DNA from 2 places in the Kitasatospora saccharophila genome. Region 2 is predicted to be linked to the other one. Evidence: predicted binding sites of a transcription regulator. Region 2 holds the regulator's gene; the other holds the start of a gene.

Region 1 (6,516 bases), on a different contig from region 2:
ACGTTGGCGATCAGCTCGCGGCGGTGCCGGTCGGCGGCCTCCAGGTCGCCCGCCATCCGGTTGAAGGTGTCGGCCAGCTCGCCGATCTCGTCCCGCGAGGAGACCTCGACCCGGCCGCTGTAGTCGCCCTCCGCCATCGACCGGGCCGCCGCCGTCATGTCGCGCAGCGGCGCGGTCAGGCCGTTCGCCAGGAACTGCATGAACAGCAGCGAGGCGATCAGCGAGAAGATCATGATGATCCGGATCTGGGTCTCCGACCGGATCGCCACCACCACCATCCCGGTGGCCAGCACCACCGAGACGACCACCAGCAGGGCCAGCTTGCCCTTGATCGAGCGGACCGGGTCGAACGGGCGGACGTCCGCCCACACCCGGCGCGCGGCGCGCACCACCAGCGGGGGACGGGCGAGCGGGGGACGGGCGAGCGGGGGCCGGGGCGGGGCCGGCTCGGCTTCCCCGTTGCGTTGCTGCGGAAAGGTCATGGTGTCCCTGCGACTCGTCCTCGGCGACTCGGTCCCGGTGGGGTACCGGTAGAGGGGGTCGGGCCGCCGCGCGGGGCCCGGGCGGGCCCGGACCGGCGGCCACCGGTCAGGACAGCGGGGCCTCCAGCGCGTAGCCGACGCCGTGCACCGTGCGGATCCAGCTCGCGCCGATCTTCCGGCGCAGCGCCTTCACGTGGCTGTCCACCGTGCGGGTGCCGGACGCGTCGGTCCAGTCCCACACCTCGGCCAGCAGCTGCTCGCGGGTCAGCACCGCGCGCGGCTGCGCCGCCAGGCAGGCCAGCAGGTCGAACTCGGTCGGCGTCAGGTGCACGTCGCCGCTGCCCAGCCGGACCCGGCGCTGCACGTGGTCGATCTCCAGCTCGCCGAACCGCAGGCTGCCCAGGGCCGGCGTGCGGGCCGCCTGCTGGGCGCGCTCCACCCGGCGCAGCAGCACGTTCACCCGGGCGGCCAGCTCGCGCATCGAGAACGGCTTGGTCATGTAGTCGTCCGCGCCGACGCCCAGGCCCACCAGCAGGTCCGTCTCGTCGTCCCGCGCGGTCAGCATCAGCACCGGCACCGGGCGCTGCGCCTGGATCCGGCGGCACACCTCCAGGCCGTCGAAGCCCGGCAGCATGATGTCCAGCACCACCAGGTCCGGCTGCCAGGTGTGGAACCCGTCCACCGCGCCCGGCCCGTCGTGGGCCACCGCCACCTTGAAGCCCTCGGCACCCAGCCGCGCCGCGATCGACTCCGCGATGGTGGGCTCGTCCTCCACGACGAGCACCCGTCGCTGGGTGCCCACCGGTCCACTGCTGATCGTCTCTTGCTGCATCTCTGTCACGGTCACGCCACCGCCCCCAGGGCTCGCGGGCCGACCGTCCGGGGACGGCGGGCTCCGCTCGTAGTCGTCTTGTTTCCGTCGTGCTGTTCCGTCGTGGGTGTGCCCCGCCGGCGGACGCATCAGGCTTGGCAGGTCCCCGTTCGGACGGGCACGGGCCAGTACCTTACCCGCAGCACTTGCGAGCTGTAACGGTACGTGTGCGACCGGAGCGCGCCCGGGTGGAGCCCTTCACAGAAGTTCCTCAGACACCTCTCACCCGCCCCCCGTATGGTGGGCCCGACGAGGCGTTCGGGAGGCACCATGACCAGCGCGGAACTGCGACGACGACTGCTCAGGCCCGGACTGCGGGCCGTGCCCACCCCGCGGGCCAACCCGTTCGCGCTCGGTTACCTCGGACTGCTGCTCGGCACCACCCTCTACGCCCGCTTCGGCGACCCGGAGACCGTGCACCGGCTCCAGGCCCTCTCCTCCACCGACGCGCACAACCTGCTCGCCCACCCCGCGCTCTCCCTCGTCGGCAGCGGCCTGTGGGTCGCCGGGCCGGTCTGGATGCCGTACTTCTGGGCCTTCGCCCTCACCGTCGCACCCCTGGAACGACGCGTCGGCGGACTTCGTGCCCTCGGCGTCTTCGGCGCCGGACACGTCGCCGCGACGCTGCTCTCGCAGACCGTCGTGGTCGCCGCGGTCGCCACCGACCACGCCGAGGCCGGACTGCTGGACGCGATGGACATCGGCGTCTCGTACGGGGTGCTCGCCTCGCTCGGCGCGCTCGCCGGACTGCTCGGCCCCGCCGGGCGGAAGGTCGCGCTGGGGGCCGGGCTCGCGCTGATCGCGCACCAGGTGGCGACCGACCCCGACCTGGTCACCTCGGTCGGACACCCGGCGGCGCTGGCGGTGGGGGTCGCGCTCTGGCCGCTCATTCGCGGCGGCGGCCCCCGGCGGCCCTGGCGGGCGGTCGGGGCCCGGGCGCGCGGCCGCGTGCGCGGCCGGTCGAAGGTCGCGCCGGCGGAGGGGTAGCCGGGTCGGCGCGGAGGGCTTTCGCGGGGTTCGCGGGGTGGGGCGGGCTGCTGTTCGTGCCGCGATCTTTCCGGCGTGCTCCTTCCGCCCCGCGCAGTTCCCCGCGCCCCTGACGCGGCGCCGGGTTCTCTGGGGCGCGTCTGCTTCGGGGGCGGGGTGTGTTCTCCGGGAGCGAACGGGGGGTGGGGAACAATCGGGGGGTGCCAGACCTTAGTCAGGTCAGCTCAACTTCACTGACTGGGGAGAGATCATGGCATCGACGTCCGTTCCGCTCACTCTGCCTGTGCTGCCGCTCGATGACGAGGTGGTGCTCCCCGGCATGGTGGTTCCGCTGGAACTTTCGAATCCCGAGGTGCGGGCGGCCGTGGAGGCGGCCCGGGCCGGGAGCGCAGGGGGGAAGCCGCAGGTGCTGCTGGTGCCGCGGCTGGACGGGTCGTACGCGGCGGTGGGGGCGCTGGCGACGGTCGAGCAGGTGGGGCGGCTGGCGGACGGGGACCCGGCGGCGCTGGTGCGGGCCGTCCGGCGGGTGCGGATCGGTGCGGGGACGACCGGGCCGGGGGCCGCGCTGTGGGTGGAGACCACGCCGTTCAAGGAGTCGGACCAGGGGCTGCCGGTGGCGGGGCGGTCGGCCGAGCTGGTCAGGGAGTACAAGGCGCTGTCCACGCAGTGGCTGCGCCGTCGCGGGGCCTGGCAGATCGTCGACCGGGTGGCCGCGATCGAGGACGTCGGCGAGCTGGCCGACAACATCGGGTACGCGCCGTTCGCGACCGCCGAGCAGAAGCTGAAGGTGCTGCTGGAGGCGGACCGCCCGGCCCGGCTGGAGTACGCGCTGGGCCTGCTGCGCGACCACCTCGCGGAGGAGGAGGTCAACGACACCATCCGCAAGGACGTCGAGGAGGGCGTGGCCAAGCAGCAGAAGGAGTTCCTGCTGCGCCGCCAGCTGGAGGCGGTGCGCAAGGAGCTGGCCGAGCTGAACGGCGAGGCCGACACGGAGGAGGAGGACTACCGGGCCCGGGTCGAGGCGGCCGCGCTGCCTACGATGGTGCGCGAGGCGGCGCTCAAGGAGGTCGACAAGCTGGAGCGCGCCAGCGACCAGTCGCCCGAGGGCTCGTGGATCCGCACCTGGCTGGACACCGTCCTGGAGCTGCCCTGGAACGAGCGCTCGGAGGACGCGTACGACATCGCCGGGGCCCGCGCCGTGCTGGACGCGGACCACACCGGGCTGGCGGACGTGAAGGACCGGATCGTCGAGTACCTGGCGGTCCGCAAGCGCCGGGCCGACCAGGGCCTGGGCCAGATCGGCGGGCGTCGTGGGGGAGCGGTGCTGGCGCTGGTCGGGCCGCCCGGGGTGGGCAAGACCTCGCTCGGCGAGTCGGTCGCGAAGGCGATGGGCCGGTCGTTCGTCCGGGTCGCGCTCGGCGGCGTGCGGGACGAGGCGGAGATCCGCGGCCACCGCAGGACGTACGTGGGCTCGATCCCCGGCCGGATCGTCCGGGCGGTCAAGGAGGCCGGGACGATGAACCCGGTGGTGCTGCTGGACGAGATCGACAAGGTCGGCTCGGACTACCGGGGCGACCCGGCGGCAGCCCTGCTGGAGGTGCTCGACCCGGCGCAGAACCACACCTTCCGGGACCACTACCTGGAGGTCGAGCTCGACCTCTCGGACGTGGTGTTCCTGGCCACCGCCAACGTGCTGGAGGCCATCCCGGAGCCGCTGCTGGACCGGATGGACCTGGTCCGCCTGGACGGCTACACCGAGGACGAGAAGGTCGCCATCGCCCGCGACCACCTGCTGCCGCGCCAGCTCGCCAAGGCGGGCCTGGGCGGGGACGAGCTGACGGTGGACGAGGCGGCGCTGCGCAGGCTGGCCGCCGAGTACACCCGGGAGGCGGGCGTCCGGAACCTGGAGCGGTCGATCGCGCGGATCCTGCGCAAGGTCGCCGCGCAGAGCGAGCTGGGCGAGCGCGAGCTGCCCGCCGCGATCGGCGCGGACGACCTGCGGGCCCTGCTGGGCCGCCCGCACCACGTGCCGGAGGCGGCGCAGGAGCCGGCCGAGCGGCGCACCGCGGTGCCCGGCGTGGCCACCGGCCTGGCGGTCACCGGCGCCGGCGGCGACGTCCTCTACATCGAGGCGTCGCTGGCGGACGCCGAGACCGGCTCGACCGGGCTGACCCTGACCGGTCAGCTGGGCGACGTGATGAAGGAGTCGGCGCACATCGCGCTCTCCTACCTGCGCTCGCGCGGCGCCGAGCTGGAGCTGCCGGTGACCGGGCTGCGCGAGCGGGGCATCCACCTGCACGTGCCGGCCGGCGCGGTGCCGAAGGACGGCCCGAGCGCGGGCATCACCATGACCACGGCGCTGGCCTCGCTGCTGTCCGGCCGCAAGGTGCGCACCGACGTGGCGATGACCGGTGAGGTGTCGCTGACCGGCCGGGTGCTGCCGATCGGCGGGGTGAAGCAGAAGCTGCTGGCCGCCGACCGGGCCGGGGTCACCACGGTGATCATCCCCAAGCGCAACGAGGCGGACCTGGACGACGTCCCCGCCGAGGTGCTGGAGCGCCTGTCGGTGCACCCGGTCTCGGACGTCCGGGAGGTGCTGGCGCTGGCGCTGGAACCGGCGGAACTGCTGGTCGCGGCGGCCTGATCCGGCCGGGGGCCCCGGGAGTGCGCGTACTTCCGAGGCCCCTGGTGGTTGCCGAAACGAGCCCGTGGGACACTTCCCGCATGCCGTCCCCTACGCAGCGCGCGCTGACCGCCATCCCGGAGCGCTACCGCCCGTTCCTGGTCAAGCACCGCAAGCTGGTGAAGTTCCTCGTGGTGGGAGGAACGTGCTTCGTCCTCACCATGATCATCAACTTCGCCCTGAAGATGTCCGTGCTGGAGAGCAAGCCGGTCATGGCGCTCACCATCGCGACCGTGATCACCACGCTGGTCTCGTACGTGATGAACCGCCAGTGGTCGTTCCGTGCGGCCGGGCGCAAGCGCGAGGCCGCCGGGTTCTTCGTGGTGAGCGCCCTGGCGGTGGGCGTGAACGACCTGCCGCTGGTGGCCTCGCGGTACGTGTTCGACCTGCGCGAGCCGGACGTGAGCCACATGACCCAGGAGATCGCCGACTTCGCCAGCGGCATCATCGTGGGCACCCTGGTGGCGATGGTGTTCCGCTACTGGGCGATGAACCGCTTCGTGTTCACCCAGTTCTCGGACCGGATCACCCAGGGCCAGGAGCCGGGCCGGGAGCCCGAGCGGGTCTGACCCCGCGAGCCCCTTCGGCCGCTCACGTCTCCGCGGGGACGGGGCGGCCGAAGCGCGGGGCCCGGGCCACCGCGAGGAAGGTCACCGCGACGCCGACCACCGCCCAGGCCGCCAGCACCAGGAACGGCACGGTGAGGTTGGTGGAGTCCAGGTAGGCGATCGAGCGGGCCGCCGAGGTGCCGGCCCCGTTCGGGATCCACTCGCCGATCGCCCGCCAGAACGCGGGCAGCAGCGGCGGCGGGAAGACGCCGCCCGCGCTGGGGTTGCCCAGCACCACGAAGAGCAGCACCGCCAGGCCGATGCCGACCACGTCGAACAGGCACTCCAGGGCCATGGTGACGGCGCCGACCGAGAACACCACCAGGGTGCCCAGGCCGGTGAGCGCGGCGATCGAGCCGGGCAGCGCGTGCAGGATCGGTCCGATGATCAGCGCGCCGCCCAGGCCCGCCGCGACCGAGTACAGCGCCAGGGTGCCGAGCCGCAGCACCGCCCGGGCGGTGTTCGCCGGGCGGGAACCGGCGCTGATGCCGAGGATCGAGGCGACCAGGTAGCCGCCCACGCACCAGCCGACCACCAGGTAGAAGGCGGACAGCCCCTCGGCGTCGCCCTTGGCCAGCGGGACGGTGTCGTCCACCACGATCGTCCGGCCCTGGCTCGCGGCCAGCTTGCCGACGATGCCCTCCGCGGCGGTGGCGGCGGCCGGGCCGCGGGCGCCGGCCACCAGCAGCGCGTCCTCGGTGCCGGTCGGGTCGACCACCCAGGCCGCGTAGATCTTCTGGTCCTTGATCCGGGCCCGGGCGGTGTCCCCGTCCGGCAGGACGGAGGCGCGCACCGCGTCGTCCGGGACGGACTCCAGCGCGCCGACCAGCTTGGGCGCGGCCTCCGCCGGGGCGACCACGGCGATGGACAGCTCGTGCGGCGCCG
Region 2 (6,516 bases):
CAGTCCTCCACAGAGTGTACTGGTCGGTAACTTGGAGGGCTGACCCGCCGGACATTACCGCTCGTTAACACTCCACCAGAAGATGTTCAAGGTATGGCGGCAGTCACTAAGCCCAGACTCACCCGCCCGGAGCAGCCGCCCCGACCCGCGTGACATAAGCGCTCAGTAAAGTTGAGCGAAACGGACTCAAAGCTGTTGACGCCGTCGGATTAGTCGTGCATCCTTGAGTCCGTACTGCTCAACTTCTCCCCGGAGGTATTCACGATGGCACGCGCGGTCGGCATCGACCTCGGTACGACGAACTCCGTCGTCAGTGTTCTTGAGGGCGGTGAGCCCACGGTCATCACCAACGCCGAGGGCGCTCGGACCACGCCGTCCGTCGTCGCCTTCGCCAAGAACGGCGAGGTGCTCGTCGGCGAGGTCGCCAAGCGCCAGGCGGTCACCAACGTCGACCGGACCATCCGCTCGGTCAAGCGCCACATGGGCACCGACTGGAAGATCGGCATCGACGGCAAGGACTTCACGCCGCAGCAGATCTCCGCCTTCGTCCTGCAGAAGCTCAAGCGGGACGCCGAGGCGTACCTGGGCGAGACGGTCACCGACGCCGTCATCACCGTCCCGGCGTACTTCAACGACTCCGAGCGCCAGGCCACCAAGGAGGCCGGCGAGATCGCGGGCCTGAACGTCCTGCGCATCGTCAACGAGCCGACCGCGGCCGCCCTGGCCTACGGCCTGGACAAGGACGACCAGACCATCCTGGTCTTCGACCTCGGCGGCGGCACCTTCGACGTGTCGCTGCTGGAGATCGGCGACGGCGTGGTCGAGGTCAAGGCCACCAACGGCGACAACCACCTCGGCGGCGACGACTGGGACCAGCGGGTCGTCGACCACCTGGTGAAGGTCTTCCAGGCCGGCCACGGCGTCGACCTCTCCAAGGACAAGATGGCCGTCCAGCGCCTGCGCGAGGCCGCCGAGAAGGCCAAGATCGAGCTGTCCTCCTCCTCGGAGACCTCGATCAACCTGCCCTACATCACGGCCTCCGCCGAGGGCCCGCTGCACCTGGACGAGAAGCTCAGCCGCTCCCAGTTCCAGCAGCTCACCGCCGACCTGCTGGACCGCTGCAAGGTCCCGTTCCACAACGTGATCAAGGACGCCGGCATCCAGCTGTCCGAGATCGACCACGTGGTCCTGGTCGGCGGCTCGACCCGCATGCCGGCCGTCGCCGAGCTCGTCAAGGAGCTGACCGGCGGCAAGGACGCCAACAAGGGCGTCAACCCGGACGAGGTCGTCGCCATCGGCGCCTCCCTGCAGGCCGGCGTGCTCAAGGGCGAGGTCAAGGACGTCCTGCTGCTCGACGTCACCCCGCTGTCCCTCGGCATCGAGACCAAGGGCGGCATCATGACCAAGCTGATCGAGCGCAACACCACGATCCCGACCAAGCGCTCCGAGATCTTCACCACCGCCGAGGACAACCAGCCCTCCGTGCAGATCCAGGTGTACCAGGGCGAGCGCGAGATCGCGGCGTACAACAAGAAGCTCGGCATGTTCGAGCTGACCGGCCTGCCGCCGGCCCCCCGCGGCCTGCCGCAGATCGAGGTCACCTTCGACATCGACGCCAACGGCATCATGCACGTGGCCGCGAAGGACCTCGGCACCGGCAAGGAGCAGAAGATGACCGTCACCGGCGGCTCCTCGCTGCCGAAGGACGAGGTCAACCGCATGCGCGAGGAGGCCGAGCGCTACGCGGAGGAGGACACCAAGCGCCGCGAGGCCGTCGAGACCCGCAACCAGGGCGAGCAGCTCGTCTACTCGACCGAGAAGTTCATCGCGGACAACGCGGACAAGCTCCCGGCCGACGTCAAGACCGAGGTCGAGACCGCGATCTCCGAGCTCAAGGAAGCCCTCAAGGGCGAGGACATCGCGGCCATCCGCACCGCCACCGAGAAGGTCTCCACCACCGCCCAGAAGCTCGGCGCGGCGCTGTACGCGCAGGCCGACGGCGCGGGCGCGGCGGCCGGTGCGGCCGGTGCCGGCGAGGCGGGCGCCAAGGACGACGACGTGGTCGACGCCGAGATCGTCGACGACGAGAAGCCCAAGGGCGGTGCGGCATGACGGAGAAGCCGCAGGGCGAGCAGCCCGGCGACGACTCCGCCGCCGAGGAGGCCGTGCTCAAGGCAGCCGAGGAGGCCGTCGCGGGTGCCGGTGCCGACGAGCTGGCCGCCGCCAAGCGCGAGGCCGGCGAGCGCACCGCCGACCTGCAGCGGCTCCAGGCCGAGTACCAGAACTACCGCAAGCGGGTCGAGCGCGACCGCTCCACCGTCCGCGAGATCGCCGTCTCCAACATCCTGGAGTCGCTGGTCCCGGTGCTGGACGACATCGGCCGGGCCCGCGAGCACGGCGAGGTGACCGGCGGCTTCAAGTCGGTGGCCGAGTCGCTGGAGATGGTCGTCGCCAAGCTCGGGCTGCAGCAGTTCGGCAAGGAGGGCGAGCCCTTCGACCCGACCATCCACGAGGCGCTGATGCACAGCTACTCGTCGGACGTGACGGAGGACACCTGCGTGCAGATCCTCCAGCCCGGGTACCGGATCGGCGAGCGGATCATCCGCCCGGCGATGGTCGCGGTCGCGGAGCCCCAGCCGGGCACCCAGACCACCGGCGAGCCGGACGGCGACAAGGCTGACGGTTCGTCCGACAGCTGAGTAGAGTCCCCGTGCGCTGCGGAGTCGTACGTCGTCCAGTACGGCGGCCGGCTCCGCAGCGCCGTATCAGGGCACCGCACCGCGGTGCCGACAGGCAACAGAACTTCGGCTTTCCGGGAGGTGGCGGTCAAAGGCCATGAGCGCTAAGGACTACGTGGAGAAGGACTACTACAAGGTCCTCGGCGTGCCCAAGGACGCCACCGCCGCAGAGATCAAGAAGACCTACCGCAAGCTGGCCCGCGAGTTCCACCCGGACGCCAACAAGGGTGACGCCAAGGCCGAGGAGCGGTTCAAGGACATCTCCGAGGCGTACGACGTGCTCTCCGACGAGAAGCGCCGCAAGGAGTACGACGAGGCCCGCTCGCTGTTCGCGGGCGGCGGCTTCCGGCCCGGCGGGGCGGGCGCGGCCGGCGGCTTCGACTTCGGCGACCTGTTCAACGGCGGGGGCGCCTCGGGCGGCGGCGGGATCGGCGACGTGTTCGGCGGCCTGTTCAACCGCGGCGGCCGGCAGGCCGCCCAGCCCCGGCGCGGCGCGGACGTCGAGACCGAGGTCACGCTGAACTTCGAGGAGGCCGTGGACGGCGCGACCGTGCCGCTGCGGATGACCTCCCAGGCCGCCTGCCGCGCCTGCGCCGGCACCGGCGCCAAGGCCGGCACCACTCCGCGGGTCTGTCCGACCTGCGTCGGCGCGGGCACCGTCAGCCGGGGCCAGGGCGCCTTCGCGCTCTCCGAGCCCTGCCGGGACTGCAAGGGCCGCGGCATGATCGTCGACGACCCGTGCACCGTCTGCCACGGCAGCGGCCGGGCCTCCTCGGCCCGCACCATGCAGGTCCGCATCCCGGCCGGGGTGCAGGACAGCCAGCGGATCAGGCTCAAGGGCAAGGGCGCCCAGGGCGAGCGCGGCGGCCAGCCCGGAGACCTGTACGTCACCGTGCACGTCGACTCGCACCCGGTGTTCGGACGCAAGGGCGACAACCTCACGGTCACCGTGCCGGTGAGCTTCCCCGAGGCCGCGCTCGGCGGCACCATCGAGGTGCCGACCCTGAACGGCCAGGCCGTGAAGCTCAAGCTGCCGCCCGGCAGCGCCAACGGCCTGACCATGCGGGCCCGCGGCAAGGGCGCCACCCGCAAGGACGGCACCCGCGGCGACCTGCTGGTCACCGTGGAGGTCACGGTGCCCAAGCACGTCACCGGAGACGCGCTGAACGCACTGGAGCAGTACCGCGAGGCCACCGCCTCGGACGACCCGCGAGCCGCCCTGTTCAAGGCGGCGGAGGGAGCGTGAGATCCCGATGAGTCCCCACTCCGACAGTAGTCACGGCGGCGCCGGCACCGGCCGGATCGGCCCCGGCCCCGGTCTCGGCGAGGGCCTGCCCGGCGGCGGCCGCCCCCGCGCCGCCGCACCGCCGTACGTCCTCACCGAGGACACCCCGGTCTACGTCATCTCCGTCGCCGCCGAGCTCTCCGGCCTGCACCCGCAGACCCTCCGCCAGTACGACCGCCTCGGCCTGGTCAGCCCCGACCGCACCGCGGGCCGCGGCCGCCGCTACTCCGCCCGGGACATCCAGCAGCTGCGCGAGGTCCAACGGCTCTCCCAGGACGAGGGCATCAACCTGGCCGGCATCAAGCGCATCATCGAACTGGAGAACCAGGTCACCGCCCTGCAGTCCCGCGTCGCCGAACTCGTCGACGCCCTGGAGGGCGCCGCCGCCACCCTCCAGCAGCGCGAGGCCGCCGTCCACGCCTCCTACCGCCGCGACCTGGTGCCCTACCAGCAGGTCCAGCAGTCCAGCGCGCTGGTGGTGTGGCGGCCCAAGCGCTGAGCGGCGCGCCGCGGACGAGTCGCCGGTCCCCTCCCGATCGGGGGGTGCCGGCGACTCACCGTTCCGTGAGAGAGTGCCGAACGCCGTCGTTGTGCCGGACGCCGTCGTAGAAATCCCGGGACAGATGGATTCGTCCTATCATCCATACGGATCTGTCCGAGGTCGGAACGGAGGGGGAGTGTCGATGAACGGATTCGAGCGCCCGGCCTCTTCCCAATCGGCCGAACCGCTGTTGTCCGCGGACGCCCGGCTGCTCTACCTCTCGGTGATCGAGGCCGGCGGCCGTCTCCGCCTGTCAGGGACGGTTGAGCCGCACACGGTCCACGAGTTGCTGCAGTTCGGGCTACTGATCCACGACGTCGAGGACCACAACACCGTCGTGGCAATGGACCCCACCCGGTTGTCGAACTCCCTCAGCCAATCCTGGCAGCAGGAGGCGGCAAGGCTGCTGAATCGCTCGGCTTCCTTGACGGACGAACTGCACGATTTGGGTAGTGCCTTCCAGGAGCTCATGGGGCGACCGGAGCCGGGCGGGGAAATTGAGTATGTCCATGGCAAATTCTCCATCAACCAGCGGCTTGCGACACTGGTCGAGAATTGCTCCCAGGAGCTCCTCACCGCTCAGCCCGGTGGCGGCCGCACCCAGGCGACCGTCCGCACCGCGATCGAGCGCGACATGGGGGTACTGCGCCGCGGGGGCGTGACCCGCACCATCTACCAGCCGAGCGCGCGCTACTCCAGCCCCACCCTGGAGTACGTCGAGACGATGACCGAGGCCGGCAGTCAGATCCGGACGCTGGACGAGCCGTTCACCATCCTGATCATCGTCGACCGGAAAGTCGCCATCATCCCGGGTGGCAAGGACCCCAGCCAGGCCGCGTTCGTCAGGGACGAGGCGGTCCTCCTGCACCTGATTCGGACCTTCGAGTCCCAGTGGGAACGGGCGCTGCCGTTCCGGGGGGACCGCGAGGTGCCCAAGGCCGTCCTGTCCAGCCTGCGGCGGCAGATCATCCGCTCCATGATGCAGGGCATCGGGCACCGCGTCATCGCGCGGAACCTCGGGCTCAGCGAACGCACCCTGGCCCGTCACATCGCCGAGATGCGCGAGGAGTTCGGCGTGGACACGCTGTTCCAACTCGGCTGGAAACTGGCCCAGGAGACCACGGCCACGGACCCCGTCGAAGAGGGCGACGAGACGACGCTCGGCTGACCTACTGCCAGACGCTGTCGAGGGCACTGGCCTCCAGGACCGTCCCGCTCTTGGACGCCTTGGCGTACTGCCAGACGCTGTCCGCGCTGGCGGGACCGGCGCTGAAGAACAGCGCTGCTCCCAGGAGAGCGACCGATGCTATGAGGCGGCGCACACTACGCACGACGGCCTTCCTCCCATCACCACAGGTATGTTGATCGGCTCTTGCGAACAACCCACAGGATAAAACCCCATCACCCAGAAGTACCAGCGCGCCCACTGGATCAGGACTGTGTCATCTCACTGCCTGGCAGTGAGATGACACAGGACGCCAGTGGACTACGCGAAAGCTGATCGAGACTATCGGATCACTCTCCGTACGAGTCCAGAGAAGACCGAGAGAGTGGCATGAACTCGGCAGGACTGGATCGGACAGTACCGAATGACAGCAACATTCGGAAAACCACACCACAACACAGGGACCACGCCACCTGGCCCCATTCCCCCGGAGTCGACATGAGCGAGCACCACGTAGAGCACCGCGCCGAGGGGCGCCGCGCCCGGGTCTTCCTGGCCGCGCCGCTGATGCGGCTGACCGGGCCGGCGGACAGTGTGGTGACGCTGGCGAGCCGGACCAGGCTGACCACGTTGCGGGGCACGCTGCTGGACAGCGGGGCCGCGGTGTACAGCGCGCACCACAGTGACGCGTGGACGGTGGCGGGGCGGGCGCCGGAGCCGCGGGTGCCGTCGGACTTCCGGGCGATGCAGAGCGCGGACCTGGTGTTCGCGTACGTGGGCGCGCCGC

The links. Region 2 encodes HspR, which represses chaperone genes until heat shock. Its sites were predicted from a motif close to TTGAGNNNNNNNNNCTCAA; they were not measured.
Region 1: a site for HspR is predicted at 2,550-2,568, ahead of lon (endopeptidase La). Genes of this name have one in related genera too.

The regions. Positions count from the first base shown of each region.
Region 1 is NZ_BAAANS010000058.1:1,334-7,849, forward strand. Features, by position in the region: gene ABD345_RS31660 (HAMP domain-containing sensor histidine kinase) at 1-482, opposite strand, end outside; gene ABD345_RS31665 (response regulator transcription factor) at 589-1,314, opposite strand; gene ABD345_RS31670 (rhomboid-like protein) at 1,624-2,340, shown strand; gene lon (endopeptidase La) at 2,591-4,984, shown strand; gene ABD345_RS31680 (GtrA family protein) at 5,065-5,592, shown strand; gene ABD345_RS31685 (ABC-2 transporter permease) at 5,615-6,516, opposite strand, start outside.
Region 2 is NZ_BAAANS010000001.1:203,403-209,918, forward strand. Features, by position in the region: gene dnaK (molecular chaperone DnaK) at 265-2,112, shown strand; gene grpE (nucleotide exchange factor GrpE) at 2,109-2,699, shown strand; gene dnaJ (molecular chaperone DnaJ) at 2,836-3,984, shown strand; gene ABD345_RS01045 (heat shock protein transcriptional repressor HspR) at 3,992-4,522, shown strand; gene ABD345_RS01050 (LuxR C-terminal-related transcriptional regulator) at 4,707-5,732, shown strand; gene ABD345_RS01055 (hypothetical protein) at 5,734-5,895, opposite strand; gene ABD345_RS01060 (hypothetical protein) at 6,228-6,516, shown strand, end outside.